Regions from separate parts of the Streptomyces sp. SYP-A7185 genome, predicted to be linked through region 4. Evidence: riboswitches for the same ligand, from Rfam matches in the RefSeq annotation. Region 4 holds a riboswitch; each other region holds the start of a gene.
What was found. A riboswitch is a leader RNA that binds a small molecule or an ion and turns the genes downstream of it on or off. The one in region 4 is predicted to bind cobalamin.

Region 1 (3,779 bases), 4.5 Mb from region 4:
GTCGTACGTGACGGGGACTCCCCCGACGCTCAATGCGCCCCGGTCGGGCCGCAGTCCGCCGCTCAGCAGCCGCATCAGGGTGGTCTTGCCGCTGCCGTTGCGCCCGAGCAGCGCGAGGGCACGCCCCTCGGTGACGTCGAAGTCCAGGCCGCTGAGCACGGTGGGCCCGTCCTCGTAGGCGTAGGAGGCGGCGCGCAGAGCGACCAGGGAGCCGCCCGGCTCGGGGGCCGCGCCCGGCTCGCCCGGGGAGGAAGCCTTCATGGAAGTAGCCGTTTCAGTACGAGGGTGAGGGCCGCGAGGCCCAGGAGGAGGACCGCGCTCACGGCCACGAAGCGCCGGGAGATCCGGGCCTCGGGCACGAGCACCCGCAGGGTGCCGTCGTACCCGCGGCCGGCGAGCCCGGCCTGGAGCCGCGTCGCCCGGTCGAAGGCCCGCACGAACGCGGTGGCCCCGAGCCCGCCGAGGGAACGCCAGGTGGCGGCCCGCGTGGTGTGGCCCAGGCGCGCGGCCTGCGCCTGCCGGATGCGGCTCATGGAGTCCAGGAGCAGGAAGCTCATCCGGTACATGACCAGGGCCACGTCGACCACCGGCGCGGGCACCCCGGCTCTCACCAGACGGGGCAGCAGGTCCGACATGGGGGTGGTGAAGGCGAACAGCAGGACGCCGAGCGAGGCCGCCGAGGTGCGCAGGAGCAGACCGCCGGCCCGTGCGGGGCCGCCGTCGGCGAGCGTGACGAACCCGTCGGGGCCGCCGAGTTGGACGATCAGGGTCAGGGCGCCGGTGACGCAGAAGCCGAGCGGTACGCGGTAGGCGCGCCACAGTTTGCCGGGCGGCACACCGGCGGGACCGAGCAGCACGGCCAGGGCGGCGACCAGGACGAGGGCCGCGCCGGGCCAGGGCGGCAGGGAGACGGCCAGGGCGGTGAGGCCGAGCCCGAGCACAGCTTTGTCCACGGGGTGGCGGCGGCGCCAGCGATTGCTGTGCGCCGCCGCGTCGATGGGCAGCACGCCGGGTCAGACCTGTTCGGCGTCGGCCCGGGTGCTCTCCCCCGCGGAGGCCTTCTGCGCGGGGGCGGTTCCCGTGAGCGTCTGCTCCGCGGGGCCCTGCTCGGCCCGTGCGATCTCCGCGCCCTGGCGGCGCCCCTTGCGCAGACCGAAGTAGTACGCGAGGACGCCGGCGCCCAGTGCCGCCTGAAGGGCGAAGAGCGCCGACTCGACCTCCCCGGAGGGGGGTTCGTACAGCGGCGAGAACCACGGCTCGTAGTCGGGCTTGATCTCGGTGATGGCGGTCTCGGCCTGGGCGTCGGCCCCGGTGAACGGCTCTTTCTCGTCGTCGCCGAGGCCGAGCGCCAGCGGCAGCACCGCGAGCGCGGCGACGATGAGGAGGAGCAGAGTGTTGATCTTCGCGTTCCGGCTCATCAGGCGCTGGCCCCCGTCTCCGTCTTGGTGTCCGTGTCCTGCTTCGGGTCCGTCTTCTTGCCCTGGAGCAGGACGCCGAGCCGCGTGAGCTCGCCCTTGCTCGACTGCACGAGCAGGCGCATCACCAGGACGGTGAGCAGGCCCTCGCTGACCGCGAGGGGGATCTGCGTGACGGCGAAGATGCCGCCGAACTTGCCGAGCGCGCCGATGAACCCGCTGCCGGGATCCGGGAACGCCAGGGCGAGCTGGACGCTGGTGACGCAGTACGTGGACAGGTCGGCGACGAACGCGCCGAAGAACACGGCGACCATGAGCGGCACGTCGAACCGCTTCAGGAGGCGGTAGACGGCGTACCCCGCCCAGGGTCCGACGATCGCCATGGAGAAGACGTTGGCGCCGAGCGTGGTGAGCCCGCCGTGGGCGAGCAGCAGCGCCTGGAACAGCAGGGTGATCGTGCCGAGCACGGCCATGATCGGCGGCCGGAACAGGATCGCGCCGAGCCCCGTGCCCGTCGGGTGCGAGCAACTGCCCGTGACGGAGGGGATCTTCAGCGCGGAAAGGACAAAAGTGAAGGCTCCGGAGGCACCCAGGAGCAGAGTGCTCTCCGGGTGTTCCTTGACTTCACGGGTGAGGGAGCGGACTCCGTGGACGACGAACGGCGCTGACGCGACACCCCAGGCGATCGCGTGCGCCGGGGGGAGGAAACCCTCGGCTATGTGCATGGCTAAGCAGACCCTCTCCAGCACCTCGTGGATGGACAACGCGCCTTGGCCGGTCTCCTGGCTGACGGGTCGTACCGACCGGACTCCGCCTTCCCGGGTGCGTGAGCACCCAGTGGCTGCCGCGAGGGCTGGAGCCGGACTTCCCGATCACAGTGGCGAGGGCCGCACCGGCATCACACCGGATTTCCCGAGCACCAAGGCGTGGTGACCCTAGTGCGCATCCGAGTTTCCTGACAACTTGTGGGCCGCTCCACCTGTGGCACGCGCGGGCGCATCCGGCCGGGGGCGTACGCCCCTGGTCAGCCCCCGTGCGTCGGCAGGTGCGCGCCCGGCACGCCCCTCGCCGCCCGGGCGGCCGCATCCTGTCCGCCGCCGGTCACCGCGAGCGTCCGCGCGGGATGGCGCGGTCCGAGGAAGACGACGAGGCCCTTGCCGTCGGGGGAGGGATGCGTCGCCTGGGTCCAGCCCTGGCGGTCGTAGAAGCGCATGGCCTGGGGCGAACGGACCGACGTCAGCAGCCAGACCCGGCCGTCGGGCGCGTCGGAGGCCATCGCGGCCAGCAGGGCCGCCCCGGTTCCGGTGCCCTGCGCGGTGGGGCGTACGGCCAGTTCGTCTATCTCCCGGGCCCCGCACAGCCATGACCGGGCGCGCCCGGGGCCCAGTCCGGCCGCCGCCTGGGGGTAGCAGCGGCCGGCGGGAAAGGGGTCGGGGGTGGTCCAGCCGGTGGCGAACCCGGTGACGTCCGTCCCCTCCAGGGCGAGCGCCGCGGTGAACCCGGGGCGCCGCACGTCGTCCCGGAGCCGGACCAAGAACGCCGCCACCCGCTCCTCGTCCTCGTGCCAGGGCGGCAGGCGGAAGGCTTCGGCGTAGACCGTGCGCAAGGCGGCGGTGTGCGCGAGCAGTTGCTCGCCCCGCAGGGACCGGACGACCGTCGCCATCAGGCGGCCTTCGCCGCCGCGGCCACCGGCCGCAGGGCCGCGTACTCCAAGGTGGCGGACGGGTCGATCGACACGTCCCACGGGGCGGGTTCGGCCCCGGCCCGTACGAGCAGGTCACCGACGGCGGCGATCATCGCGCCGTTGTCCGTGCACAGGGTCATCGGCGGGACGCGCAGCCGCACGCCGGCCGCCGCGCACCGCTCCTCGGCTAGCGATCGCACCCGTGAGTTCGCGGCGACCCCGCCGACCACGACGAGGGTGGCGACGCCGTGGTCCCGGCAGGCGGCAAGGGCCTTGCGGGTCAGGACGTCCGCGACGGCCTCCTGGAGCGAGGCAGCGCCGTCGGCCACCGGCAGTTCGCGTCCCGCGTGCCCCTCGGCCCAGCGCGCGGCGGCGGTCTTGAGCCCGGAGAAGGAGAAGGCGTAGGGGTCGTCCCCCGGCCCGGTGAGCGGGCGGGGGAAGGCCACCGCGCGCGGATCGCCGCCGCGGGCCGCGCGGTCGACGGCGGGGCCGCCCGGGTAAGGCAGGCCGAAGACGCGGGCGACCTTGTCGAAGCACTCGCCTGCCGCGTCGTCCAGGGTGTCGCCCAGGTGCACGATCGGATCGCGGGCCAGGTCGCGGACGAGCAGCAGGGAGGTGTGCCCGCCGGAGACGACCAGCACCACGCAGGGATCGGGCAGCGGGCCGTGCTCCAACGTGTC
Region 2 (3,779 bases), 740 kb from region 4:
CGCCCGCGAGCGCCGTGACCGGGAGCAGGCGTGCGTGCCCGGAGCCGACCAGCGCCCGGGCCGCGTGCGGCAGGACCAAGCCCACGAAGCCGATGGCCCCCGCGCTGCTGACCAACGCCCCCGTCAGGAGCGCCGTGACGGAGAGCAGCAGGAGGCGGGTGCGGGCCACGTGGACGCCGAGCGTGGCCGCCGCGTCCTGGCCGAACGCGAACGCGTCCAGGGTGCGCGCCTGCGTCAGGCAGACCGCGAGCGCCGCGAAGAGCACCGCCCCGCACAGCCAGACGTCGATCCAGCCCACCCCGCTCAACGAGCCGAGCAGCCAGAACAGGACGCTGCGTGTCGTCTCCGCGTCACCGGACGTCAGGATCACGAAGGAGGTGAGGGCGGAGAAAAGCTGCATCGCCGCCACACCGGACAGCACCACCCGGTCCGCGCTGCCGCCCAGGGTGTGGCTCAGGAACAGGACCAGCGCGAAGGAGCACACCGCCCCGGCGAAGGCGCCCGCCGAGACCGACACCGCTCCCCCGCCGATGCCCAGGACGACGATCGCGACCGCGCCCGTGGACGCCCCCGACGAGACGCCGAGCACGAAGGGGTCGGCGAGGGGGTTGCGCAGGAGGGACTGGAGGACCGTCCCGCAGACCGCGAGGCCCGCCCCGCAGACCGCCGCGAGGAGCGTGCGCGGCATGCGCAGGTTCCAGACGATGCCGTCCCGGATGGGCGTGAGCCGCGCCTCTCCCCCGCCGAGGTGGGCCGCGACCGCCGACCACACGTCCGGTACGGAGATGTCCGCGGGCCCGATGGTGACGGCCACCGCGACGGAGAGGGCGAGGGCGGCGAGGCCCGCCGCCCAGAGGAGCACGTGCCGCACACCGCCCGGCCCTCCGACCCCGGCCCGGACCCGGACCCGGGCCCCGACGCGGGCACGCACACCACCCCCGACACCCGCATCAGCACCGACACCTCCACCAGCACCGGCCCCGGATCCCCCGCCGGCACCAGCACCCCCACCGGCATCAGCTCCGACACCGGTGTCGGCATCAGCTCCGGCACCCCCACCGGCACCAGCACCAGCACCAGCACCAGCACCCACACCTCCCCTCACTTCGCGAGCCCGAACTCGCGCAACGCCGCGGCGACTTGCTCCACGCCGTCCACCGTGCGGATCGTCGGGTTCATGGCCTGGCCGCTCAGCAGCACGTACCGCTTCTTCTTCACGGCGGTGAGGTTCTTGGTGACCGGGTCGGACTCCAGGAACGCGATCTTCTTCTTCGCGCTCTCGGCCGTCTGCGACTTGCGGGTGAGGTCGCCGATGACCAGGACGTCCGGGTCGCGGTCGGCGACCGTCTCCCAGTTGATCTGGGGCCACTCCTCGCGGGTGTCGTCGAAGACGTTCTTCGCGCCCAGCTCGCGCGTGATGATGCCCGGGGCCCCGCAGCATCCCGCGATGTACGGGGCGTCGGAGTTGGCGAACCAGTAGAGGAGCGTGGCGTCGGAGGCGTCGATGTCCTCGGTGGCCTTCGCCACGCGCCCCTTGAGTTCGCCGATCAGGCGCTCGCCGCGCTTCTCGACGCCGAAGGCCCTGGCCAGGTCGCGTACTTCGCCGTAGACGGTGTCCATGGTGAGCGTCTTGACGCGGCGGCCGTCGCCGTCGCCGCTGTTGTCCTTGCCCGCGCAGTCGGAGGGCGAGACATAGGCGGGCACGCCCAGCTCGGCGAACTTGGCGCGGTCGGCGACGCCTCCCTTGCTGACCGTGGCAAGGAAGGAGGCCGTGACGAAGTCCGGCTCCTTGGACAGGACCTTCTCGAAGGAGGGGTAGCTGTCGGCGAGGCGGTCGACCCCGGCGTTCTCCTTCTCCAGGCCCTTGAGCACCGGGTCCGTCCAGGTGCCGGTGCCGGCCATGCGGTCCGCGAGGCCGAGGGAGAGCAGGATCTCGGTGGAGCCCTGGTCGAGGGAGACGGCCCGCCGCGGCGGCGCCTTGATCTCCGCCTTCTTGCCGCAGGAGGTCAGGGTCAGCGGATACCCGGCCGCCTCGCGGTCCGTGCCGGACGCGGTGGAGGGCGAGCCGCCGCAGGAGGTCAGCGTGACGGCCAGGGCCGTGCCGAGGAGGACGGAGACAGGGCCACGTATACGACGGCGACCACGGCTGCGACGGCCAGGAACGTGCACGCGTGCACGACGGGCTATGAAGGACACGGGGATCCCTTGAGTCTCACGGCTCATACGCGGAGCCTGGCCTGCTTCGTCACCTCCGCCGCCCGGTGTGCGGACGGAGGTGCCAGCAGGTCTTCGGACTCGGGGATCGGCCGGACGGGGCGCCTTCCCAGGCGTCCGTGGACGCCCAGTGGCCGTGGCCCCGCCCGTTCCCCCTCACCGCTGCGCGTCAGTTCCGGATTCGCACCGGATTCCCTGGCCCTGGTGTGGGTTGACTGGCGTGCGCAAGCTATCACGCGAGGTCAGGAAGGCTGCCGTCAAGCCGGGTCAAGCAGGGTCAGGACGCGGGGCCGGGTGAGAACGCCGGTCCGGGTCAGGCCGCGGGGCCGGGCCTCGGTGCCCCGCGGTAGGTGCCGAAGGACCATTTGTTGCCCTCGGGGTCGGCGATCGCGAACTCCCGGCTGCCGTACGGCTTGTCCTCGATCTCGCGGATGATGTCGGCCCCCGCGGCCGTGAGCCGCCGGTAGAGGTCGTCCACGTGGTCAGTGACGATGTACGCCCCGGAGGTGCCCGGCTTCAGGCACCAGTCACCGGCCCCTTCGTCGTACGAACCGAGCATGATCGCGCCGCCCTCGGGCCAGTCGAGCTCGGCGTGGGCCACGCTGTCGCCGTCCTGGTAGACGGCCGTGCGCAGGAAGCCGACCGTGCCGACCAGGAAGTCGATCAGGGCGGGGGCGTCGTGCGCCTGGAGCGTCGGCCAGACGTCGGGGGCGCGGCCGGCGCCGGACGCGGACCGGTCCTGCTGCTTCTCGGTGGTGTCCACCGCTTCGTTGGTGTTCATGGCTCCTACTCTTCGCCCCCGCCATGGCTCCCGGCTTGGATATTCCGGCACTCTTCGGCCAGCCAGCCGCTGGGGCTCACGCCCGCGTACTCCCGGAAGTCCCGCACCAGGTGCGAGTGGTCGTAGTAGCCGCAGTCGGCGGCGACGCGGGCCAGGTCGGGGGCCGCGCCCGCCGCGACCGGGCGGACCACGGCGTTCCGTGCGCGCTGGAAGCGCATCAGGCGGCCGGCCTGCTTGGGGCTCAGGCCCGTCTCGGCGCGGAAGAGCGTGGTGAGGCGGCGTTCGCTGAGCGCGACGTGCCGGGAGAGCCCGCGCAAGGTGCCCGTGCCCCGGTGCCGGGCCAGCCAGGCCCAGGCCTCGGCGACCTCGGGGCGTACGGACCCGGCGGCGTCCGCGTCGGCGGCGCACCGGCGCAGGTAGCCGGACAGGGAGGCGAACCGCTCCTGCCAGGTGCCCTGCTCGCACAGCAGCTCCCGTACGTCGGCGGCGCGGTGCCCCAGGACGTCCGCGCCGGGCGTCACGAGCTCACCGGCCAGCGCTCCGGCCGGTACGCCGAAGAGGGCGCGGGCGGCGAGCGGGTGGACGGCGAGCTGGATGCCGGCCTCGTACTCGGGCCGCAGGACGTAGGCCGGGGACCGGTGCAGGCCGCCGAGGACGATGTCCGTGCGGACGGCGTCCCGGCCGCCCGCCTGCTCGGGGCTCTCGCCGGTGACGACGGGTCCGTCCAGCGAGAAGATCAGCGTCAGATACGGGGAGGGCAGGCCGCGGTGCAGCCCGGGCTGCT
Region 3 (3,779 bases), 4.5 Mb from region 4:
TAGGGCTCAAGGCCGCCCCGTCTGCCTTTCCTTCCTGCGCCCCCGCCCTGTCTTGCCGCATCCCCGCCCCCCCGCTCTCGCTCTCGCTCTCGCTGAGGAGACCCGTATGTCCATCTCCGCTCCGACCCGCCGCGCCCAGGTCCTCGGCATTCCGGCCGACCGGCAGGACGAGATCCTCACCCCGGAGGCCCTGGAGTTCCTCGGCCGCCTCGTCGACGCCTTCGCCGGCCGCCGCCTGGAGATCCTCAAGGAGCGCACCCGGGTGGGCGCACGGCTGGTCTCCGGCTCCCCGCTCGACTTCTCCGTCGCCACCTCCCGCGTCCGGGCGGACGACTCCTGGCGGGTCGCACCTCCGGCCCCCGGGCTGACCGACCGCCGCGTCGAGATCACCGGGCCGCCCGAGCGCGCGGCGACGGTCAGCGCCCTCAACTCCGGTGCACGGGTGTGGGTGGCCGACTTCGAGGACGCCACCTCCCCCACCTGGGACAACATCATCGGCGGCCAGCTGAACCTGCTCGACGCCGTCGAGCGCCGGATCGACTTCACCACGCCGGAGGGCGAGCGCCACCGCCTCGGCGAGCGGCTCGCGACCATCGTCGTCCGCCCGCGCGGCTGGCACCTCACCGAAGCGCACCTGGAGTTCGACGGCCGCCCCGCACCCGCGTCACTCGTGGACTTCGGGCTCTATTTCTTCCACTGCGCCCAGCGGCAGATCGACGCCGGGCACGGCCCGTACTTCTCTCTGCCCAAGCTGGAGAACCGCGACGAGGCACGGCTGTGGAACGACGTGTTCGTCCTCGCCCAGGATCTCCTCGGCATCCCCCGCGGCACGGTCCGGGCCACCGTCCTGATCGAGACCGTCACGGCGGCCTTCCAGATGGAGGAGATTCTCTACGAGCTCCGCGAGCACAGCTCGGGCCTCAGCGCGGGCCGCTGGAACTACCTCTTCAGCCTCATCAAGACCTTCGGACACCGCACCGACTTCCTGCTGCCCGACCGGGCGAAGGTCACCATGACGGCCCCCTTCATGCGCGCGTACACCGAACTCCTCGTCCGCACCTGCCACAAGCGGGGTGCCCACGCGATCGGCGGCGTGGCGGCCCACGTTCCCGCCGAGGACCCCGGCGCCCAGGACCCCTGCGCCCAGGACCCCGACGCCCACCGGGCGGCCGTCGCCACGGTGCGCCTCGACAAGGAACGGGAGGCCGAGGACGGCTTCGACGGCTCCCGCGTCGCCCACCCCGCACTGGTCCCCGTCTGCCGCGAGGTGTTCGACGAGGTGCTGGAAAGCCGCCCGCACCAGATCGACCGGGGGCGCGAGGACGTCGGGGTGACCGCGGCGCAGCTGCTGTCCGCGCGCCGCGTCAGCGCCCCGCCGACCCCGGAAGGCGTACGCCTCGCCACCGCGGTCGCCCTGCGCCACTTCGCCGCCTGGCTGCGCGGGCAGGGATCCGTCGCCCTGGACGGGCTGTTGGAGGACGGCGCCACGGCCGAGATCGCCCGTGCACAGATCTGGCAGTGGCTGCGCCACCGGGCCGTCGACCGTCTGACCGTGCTCGACCTGATGGAGGACGAGCTCGCCGCCCTGGGCGCCGAGTATCCATGGGCGCCCCTCGACGACGTCCGGGAGCTCTTCGAACGGACCGCGCTCTCACGGGAGTTGCCCGCGTTCTTCACCACCGATGCCTACGGCCGCCATCTCGTGCGCCGGCCGGAGGGACCGCGATGACCATCGCGGTCGACACGTACGACCGGGGCTGAGGGGCCCGGGTCCGCCGCCGGACCGAGGGGCCCGGTGGCTGCTGCGGAAGGGGCGCGGAACAGAGTGGTGATCTGTTCCGCGCCCCTTCACGTGCCCTCACGTGCCCCCGGCGGAGCCCGCGTGTCTCACCTCACGGTCCGGAATGTGATCAGTACTGCCCAAGACGCCCACCACCCTCTAGCCTGATCGGTGCAGCTGGTTCGCCCTGCCCGCCAGGCAGACGCGTCGTAAGAGGGAACCCGGTGGAAATCCGGGACTGCCCCGCAGCGGTGAGTGGGAACGACCGCCGTCATACGCACTGGGTCCATCGGGGACCCGGGAAGCGACGGCCAGTAGGGATCTGCCCCGGCAGATGTGCCCGCGAGTCCGAAGACCTGCCCGTTGCCCGTACGTGATCCCTCACGTGCGGACATCCCGGTGACCTCGTGGGCGGGTCGGCGTACAGATCAGGTGGAGCACCGCGCCGGAGGCGCGCGTCCGTCCGCCCGGTCCGTCATCCCTTCGCGTCCGTGTCCCGTCCCGGGATGCTCAGGAGTCATCTCGCGAAGGAGATTTCCGTGACAGCGAAGTCCGCAGCCGCGGCAGCACGGTCCACCGTGTACGGCTACCCCCGCCAGGGCCCCGACCGGGAACTGAAGAAGGCCGTCGAGGGCTACTGGAAGGGCCGCGTCAGCGCCGACGCCCTCCGGGAGACCGCGGCGCGCCTGCGCCGCTCCACCTGGCGACAGCTGGCCGACGCCGGGATCCACGAAGTGCCGACCGGCGACTTCTCGTACTACGACCACGTCCTGGACGCCGGCGTCATGGTCGGGGCCGTCCCGCGGCGGCACCGCGAGGCCGTCGACACCGACGCGCTCGACGGGTACTTCGCGATGGCCCGCGGCACCCAGGACGTGGCGCCGCTGGAGATGACCAAGTGGTTCGACACCAACTACCACTACCTCGTGCCGGAGCTGGGCCCCGACACCGTCTTCACCGCCGACTCCGCCAAGCAGGTCACCGAGCTCAAGGAGGCCCTCGCCCTGGGCCTGGCGGCCCGGCCTGTCCTCGTCGGCCCGGTGACCTATCTGCTGCTCGCCAAGCCCGCGCCCGGCGTGGCCGCCGACTTCGAGCCGCTGACGCTCCTCGACCGGCTGCTGCCCGTGTACGCCGAGGTCCTCGCCGATCTGCGGGCCGCGGGCGCCGAGTGGACGCAGCTGGACGAACCCGCCCTGGTCCAGGACCGCACCCCGGCGGAGCTCAACGCCGCCGCCCGCGCCTACCGCGATCTCGGCGCCCTCACCGACCGCCCGCGGCTCCTCGTCGCCTCGTACTTCGGCCGGCTCGGCGACGCGCTGCCCGTCCTCGCCAAGGCGCCGGTCGAGGGCCTGGCCCTGGACTTCACCGAGTCCGCCGCCGGCCAGCTCCAGGACCTCGCCGCCGTCGGCGGGCTGCCCGGCAAGCGGCTGGTCGCGGGCGTCGTCAACGGCCGCAACATCTGGATCAACGACCTGGAGAAGTCCCTGGCCACCCTGGGCACGCTCCTGGGTCTCGCCGACCGCGTCGACGTCTCGGCGTCCTGCTCCCTGCTGCACGTCCCGCTGGACTCCACCGCCGAGCGGGACATCGACCCGCAGATCGGCCGCTGGCTTGCCTTCGCCCGGCAGAAGACCGCCGAGATCGCCACGCTGGCCCGCGGCCTGTCCCAGGGCACGGGCGCCGTCGCGGCCGAACTCTCCGCCAACCGCGCCGACCTGGCGTCCCGCGCGGGCTCGGCCCTCACCCACGACCCTGCCGTACGCTCCCGGGTCGCGGCCGTCACCGCGTCCGACGCACGGCGCGCCCACGCCTATCCGGAGCGCGCGGCGGCCCAGCGCAGCCGCCTGCGACTTCCCCTGCTCCCCACGACGACCATCGGCTCCTTCCCGCAGACCACCGAACTGCGCACCGCGCGGGCCGATCTGCGCGCGGGCCGCATCGACACGCACGGCTACGAGGAGCGCATCCGCTCCGAGATCCGCGACGTCCTCACCTTCCA
Region 4 (3,779 bases):
GGCGAACGTGGTGGTGTCCGCCTACCTCACCGGGGTGGGGCCGTAGGGGCCGCACCGGGGCGCGAGGGCACTCCCGCCGCCCTCGCGCCCGCGGCGCGGCCCCTGGCCCCTTCCCGGGCCGCCCGCAGGCCCAGGCCGCCGAAGACCGCCGCGAACACGGCCCACAGCAGGGCGTGCGAGGCGATCGACAGGACGCGGAAGTCCCACAAGAGCACCGCGTCGACCGGGACCGGGTCGGGGTTGTCCGGGAGCAGGAAGAGCACGGCGAGGACGGCGACCGTCGTGAGGGCCGCCGCGGCCTGCCGCACCGGATCGGTCCGCGTGGCCAGGCGTACGTACACCTGCCGGACCAGAAGCATGCCGAGGACGCCGATCACCAGGGCCGCGCACCACAAGGCCTGGCGGTCGCCGACCGTGTCCGCGTCGCCGACGCCCGGCGGGTTCGCGGGGTAGCGCAGGGCGGGCAGCAGCGAGACCGCGAGGAAGGCCGCCGCCGCGAACGCCACGGCGCGCGGCCACGGGGCGGCGTACGGATCGCGGCGGTGCACCAGGGCATAGGCCACCGCGAAGAGGACACCGACGGCGAGACCGGCGACGAGCGTGGTGACCACCAGACCCGCGTGCTGGGTCGACCGCGTGAACAACTCCTCGTGGTGCCGCGCGTGCTCCTGGACGGCGGATCGTCTCTCCTCGGCGCGGATCGCCCGGTCCATCAGGGGCTCGGCGAGCAGCAGGGAGAAGAGACCGGCCGCGAGGCCCGCCGCTCCGCCTGCCACGAGCCCCCGGCCGAGCAGGGGCAGCACGGGTGAGGACGACGACGAGGGCACGGTGGGCATGGCGCCGGGTCCGTCCCCGGTCAGTGGCACGGCGCACCGAAGAGGTGCCGGCCGTCGTGGGCGAACTCGTGGAGGTAGCTGCCGGTCGCCGAGATCAGCGAGCCGTTGTCGACGAAGAGGGCGTAGAGCGCGATCAGCGCGATGACGGTCGCGGCCGACGCGACGAGCCAGTCGCGGGTGCGGGCCGTGGCGTCCTGAGCCGTCGCCGTGCCGGTGTGCGGTGCCGCGGTGTGCAGTGCCATGTCGAAGCGCCTCCTTCTGGGGTTCCACGCCCCGAAGCAGGAGTACGACGGCTCAGTTCCTGGCTTCCGCACACCCTCGCGGCGTCCGGTCACAGTGGCGGGACCGCCCCGGCGTCGCACCGGGTTCCTGTCAACCGTCGCCTCGATGTATGGACTTGTCGTCCGGAGAGTCCCATTTGCGCATGGACACTGTCAACGGTCCCGGAGCCTGTCCGTGGAAACCGCTGTCTGCCTGAATCCGTTCAACCAGGCCCGGTCGGCGGCCCGCTCCCCCCGGAGCCGTCGACCGGGCTGGTCCTCGACCGCGCGCGCTCGAGCTGCGGGAGTAACCCGGCGCCGGCGCGGGAGGTTCAAGGGCCAACCCCGCTGTTGCGGGATGGGCGATCAGGCCGGGGGCTTGGGCCGTTGTCTCGACTCTAGAACGGATGAGCGCCGGAGCCTAGGGGTGGATTGACGCCAAGTCGTGATCCGCTTCCTCTCCGTGATCTCCGCAGGTGGTGCCGGTTCCCGGGATGACCTTCACTCTGGTTCGGACCAACCGCCGCGCAGCGTCGCGTCGTCGAGCGATCCCTTGATCACTTCCGTGGCCACCAGGTCCATGACCAGGCGTTCTCTGCGCGCGTACCGCCGCAGTACGTCGAAGGCCTCGTCCACGCCGGTGTGCCAGCGTTCGGCGAGTATGCCTTTGGCCTGTTCGATGCGTACGCGGCTGGTCAGGGCGGACTGGAGCTGGGTGGCGAGGGTCCGATACTGCGTGTAGGCACGGTGGTTGTGCAGACCCACCGCGGTGGCGTCGGCGATGGCCTGCGCGAGCCGCACCTCGGCTTCGGTGTGCGTGTTCCGGGAGGTGTCGGGCACGAAGATGTTGAGCGCCCCGAGCAGCGCCTTGCGCAGCCGGAGCGGGACGGCGTACGTCACGCCGATGCCCTGGCGCCGGGCCAGGGCGGTGAAGTCCGGCCACCGTTCGGCGGGTTCGGTCTCCGCGAGCCGCACCGGCGGCACGGGCAGCCCCGTGCCGAGGCTCTCCACGCAGGGCCCTCCGCTGTGCTGGGCGCCAAGCAGGCCGAGTGCGAGATCCCGGGGGTGCCCGCCGGTGGCGATCGCGGGGGAGCCGGCACCGTCGAAGATCACCCCGGCCGCGGAGGCGTCGAGGAGCTCCACGCAGTGGCCCGCGACCCGGCCGAGATAGATCTCCGGGTCGAAGTCGTCGTCCAAGGTGTTCGAGGTCTCCACCAGGACGTGGGCCAGCCGTAGTTCAGAGGTGCGATCCCGCATGGTCTCCTCCCCGTGAGAGCCGCCCCGCCCACTGCGTCTACCCCCGAAGGCCGGGCTGTAACAGGTCTCCTACAGGTCTCCGCCGCGGCCGGGCGGGCCTCGTGGCCTGGGTGTGCGTATGTCAGGATTGAGAATCGGACAGTGCACCCAAGGGGGAGTGGATGTACCACAAAGGCACCGGCCGCGGTCATCGGATCGCGGTCAGGGGGTTGCAGGCCGCGGCGGCGTTTGCGGGGGCTGCGCTGCTGCTGTCGGGGTGCTCCTCCGATGACGGCTCGGGCGAGGAGGAATCCTCGGGACAGCCGGTCAAGCAGCAGCCCAAGGGTTCCGACCCGTACTGGGTCAACCCGGAGGGGAACGCGGCCAAGCAGGTCGCCGCGTACGAGAAGGACGGCAAGAAGGACGACGCCGGGCTGATCCGGAAGATCGCCGAGCAGCCCGTCGCGGAATGGATCGTCCCGGAGAACGCGGAGGACCAGGCGCGCGGCTTCACCGAGGCCGCGCAGAAGGCCGACAGGGACGCCCTGCTGGTCCTCTACAACATCCCGCACCGCGACTGCGGGCAGTACTCACAAGGCGGCGCGGCGGACGGCAACGAGTACCGCGCCTTCATCGACCAGGTGGCCGCGGGCATCGGCGACCGCAGGGCCACGGTCATCCTGGAGCCGGACGCCGTGCTCCACATGGTCGACAACTGCACGCCCGAGCAGTTCCACGAGGAGCGTTACGACCTCCTCAAGGGCGCCATCGGCAAGCTCAAGTCCCTGAAGAACACCAAGGTGTACCTGGACGCGGGCAACGCCGGCTGGAAGAACCCGGACTCGCTCTGGGAGCCCCTGAAGTGGTCGGGCGTCGAGCAGGCCGACGGCTTCTCGGTCAACGTCTCGAACTTCCAGACCACCGAGGCCAGCACGGAGTTCGGCAAGAAGCTCTCGGCGAAGATCGGCGGCAAGCCGTTCGTGATCGACACCGCGCGCAACGGCAACGGCCCGTACACCAAGGGCAAGGACCCCTGGTGCAACCCGCCGGGCCGCGCGCTCGGCGAGGCGCCGACCACCAAGACGGACGACCCGCTCGTCGACGCGTACCTCTGGATCAAGCGGCCCGGCGAGTCGGACGGCACTTGTCGGGGCGGCCCCAAGGCCGGTCAGTGGTGGCCCGAGTACGCAGCGGGGCTTGCGAAGGCGGCCCAGTAGGAGCGCCCCGTCAGGGGCGCGGGGAACTGCGCGCTCAGCCCACGAAAAGCCGCAGTCGCAAGTGCCGGGATTCCGGCAGTTGCGACTGCGGCTTTCTTTATGGTTGCTCGCGCAGTTCCCCGCGCCCCTACGGGGCCCGAACCTACGGCACGTGGACCCACTGGGCCTTGCTCGGTGTGCCCTGATCGTCCGTCACGAAGAGCATGTACCAGCCGGACTCGACCAGGCTC

Region 1: linked by a shared signal. The riboswitch ahead of QBL25_RS36710 (energy-coupling factor ABC transporter permease) and the one ahead of QBL25_RS16960 (CbtB-domain containing protein) in region 4 are both predicted to bind cobalamin.
Region 2: linked by a shared signal. The riboswitch ahead of QBL25_RS13800 (ABC transporter substrate-binding protein) and the one ahead of QBL25_RS16960 (CbtB-domain containing protein) in region 4 are both predicted to bind cobalamin.
Region 3: linked by a shared signal. The riboswitch ahead of metE (5-methyltetrahydropteroyltriglutamate--homocysteine S-methyltransferase) and the one ahead of QBL25_RS16960 (CbtB-domain containing protein) in region 4 are both predicted to bind cobalamin.

Annotation. Positions count from the first base shown of each region.
Region 1 covers NZ_CP122310.1:8,405,889-8,409,667, reverse strand. Annotated here, with positions in the region: gene QBL25_RS36725 (energy-coupling factor ABC transporter ATP-binding protein) at 1-261, opposite strand, end outside; gene cbiQ (cobalt ECF transporter T component CbiQ) at 258-1,007, opposite strand; gene QBL25_RS36715 (energy-coupling factor ABC transporter substrate-binding protein) at 1,014-1,418, opposite strand; gene QBL25_RS36710 (energy-coupling factor ABC transporter permease) at 1,418-2,140, opposite strand; cobalamin riboswitch at 2,170-2,354, opposite strand; gene QBL25_RS36705 (GNAT family N-acetyltransferase) at 2,440-3,078, opposite strand; gene tsaD (tRNA (adenosine(37)-N6)-threonylcarbamoyltransferase complex transferase subunit TsaD) at 3,078-3,779, opposite strand, start outside.
Region 2 covers NZ_CP122310.1:3,132,915-3,136,693, forward strand. Annotated here, with positions in the region: gene QBL25_RS13795 (FecCD family ABC transporter permease) at 1-931, opposite strand, end outside; gene QBL25_RS13800 (ABC transporter substrate-binding protein) at 1,102-2,223, opposite strand; cobalamin riboswitch at 2,263-2,449, opposite strand; gene QBL25_RS13805 (VOC family protein) at 2,528-2,995, opposite strand; gene QBL25_RS13810 (helix-turn-helix domain-containing protein) at 3,001-3,779, opposite strand, start outside.
Region 3 covers NZ_CP122310.1:8,398,481-8,402,259, reverse strand. Annotated here, with positions in the region: gene aceB (malate synthase A) at 107-1,729, shown strand; cobalamin riboswitch at 1,942-2,159, shown strand; gene metE (5-methyltetrahydropteroyltriglutamate--homocysteine S-methyltransferase) at 2,320-3,779, shown strand, end outside.
Region 4 covers NZ_CP122310.1:3,876,783-3,880,561, reverse strand. Annotated here, with positions in the region: gene QBL25_RS16970 (class F sortase) at 1-46, shown strand, start outside; gene QBL25_RS16965 (CbtA family protein) at 27-836, opposite strand; gene QBL25_RS16960 (CbtB-domain containing protein) at 857-1,078, opposite strand; cobalamin riboswitch at 1,110-1,232, opposite strand; gene QBL25_RS16955 (GAF and ANTAR domain-containing protein) at 1,598-2,353, opposite strand; gene QBL25_RS16950 (glycoside hydrolase family 6 protein) at 2,515-3,549, shown strand; gene QBL25_RS16945 (galactose oxidase-like domain-containing protein) at 3,692-3,779, opposite strand, start outside.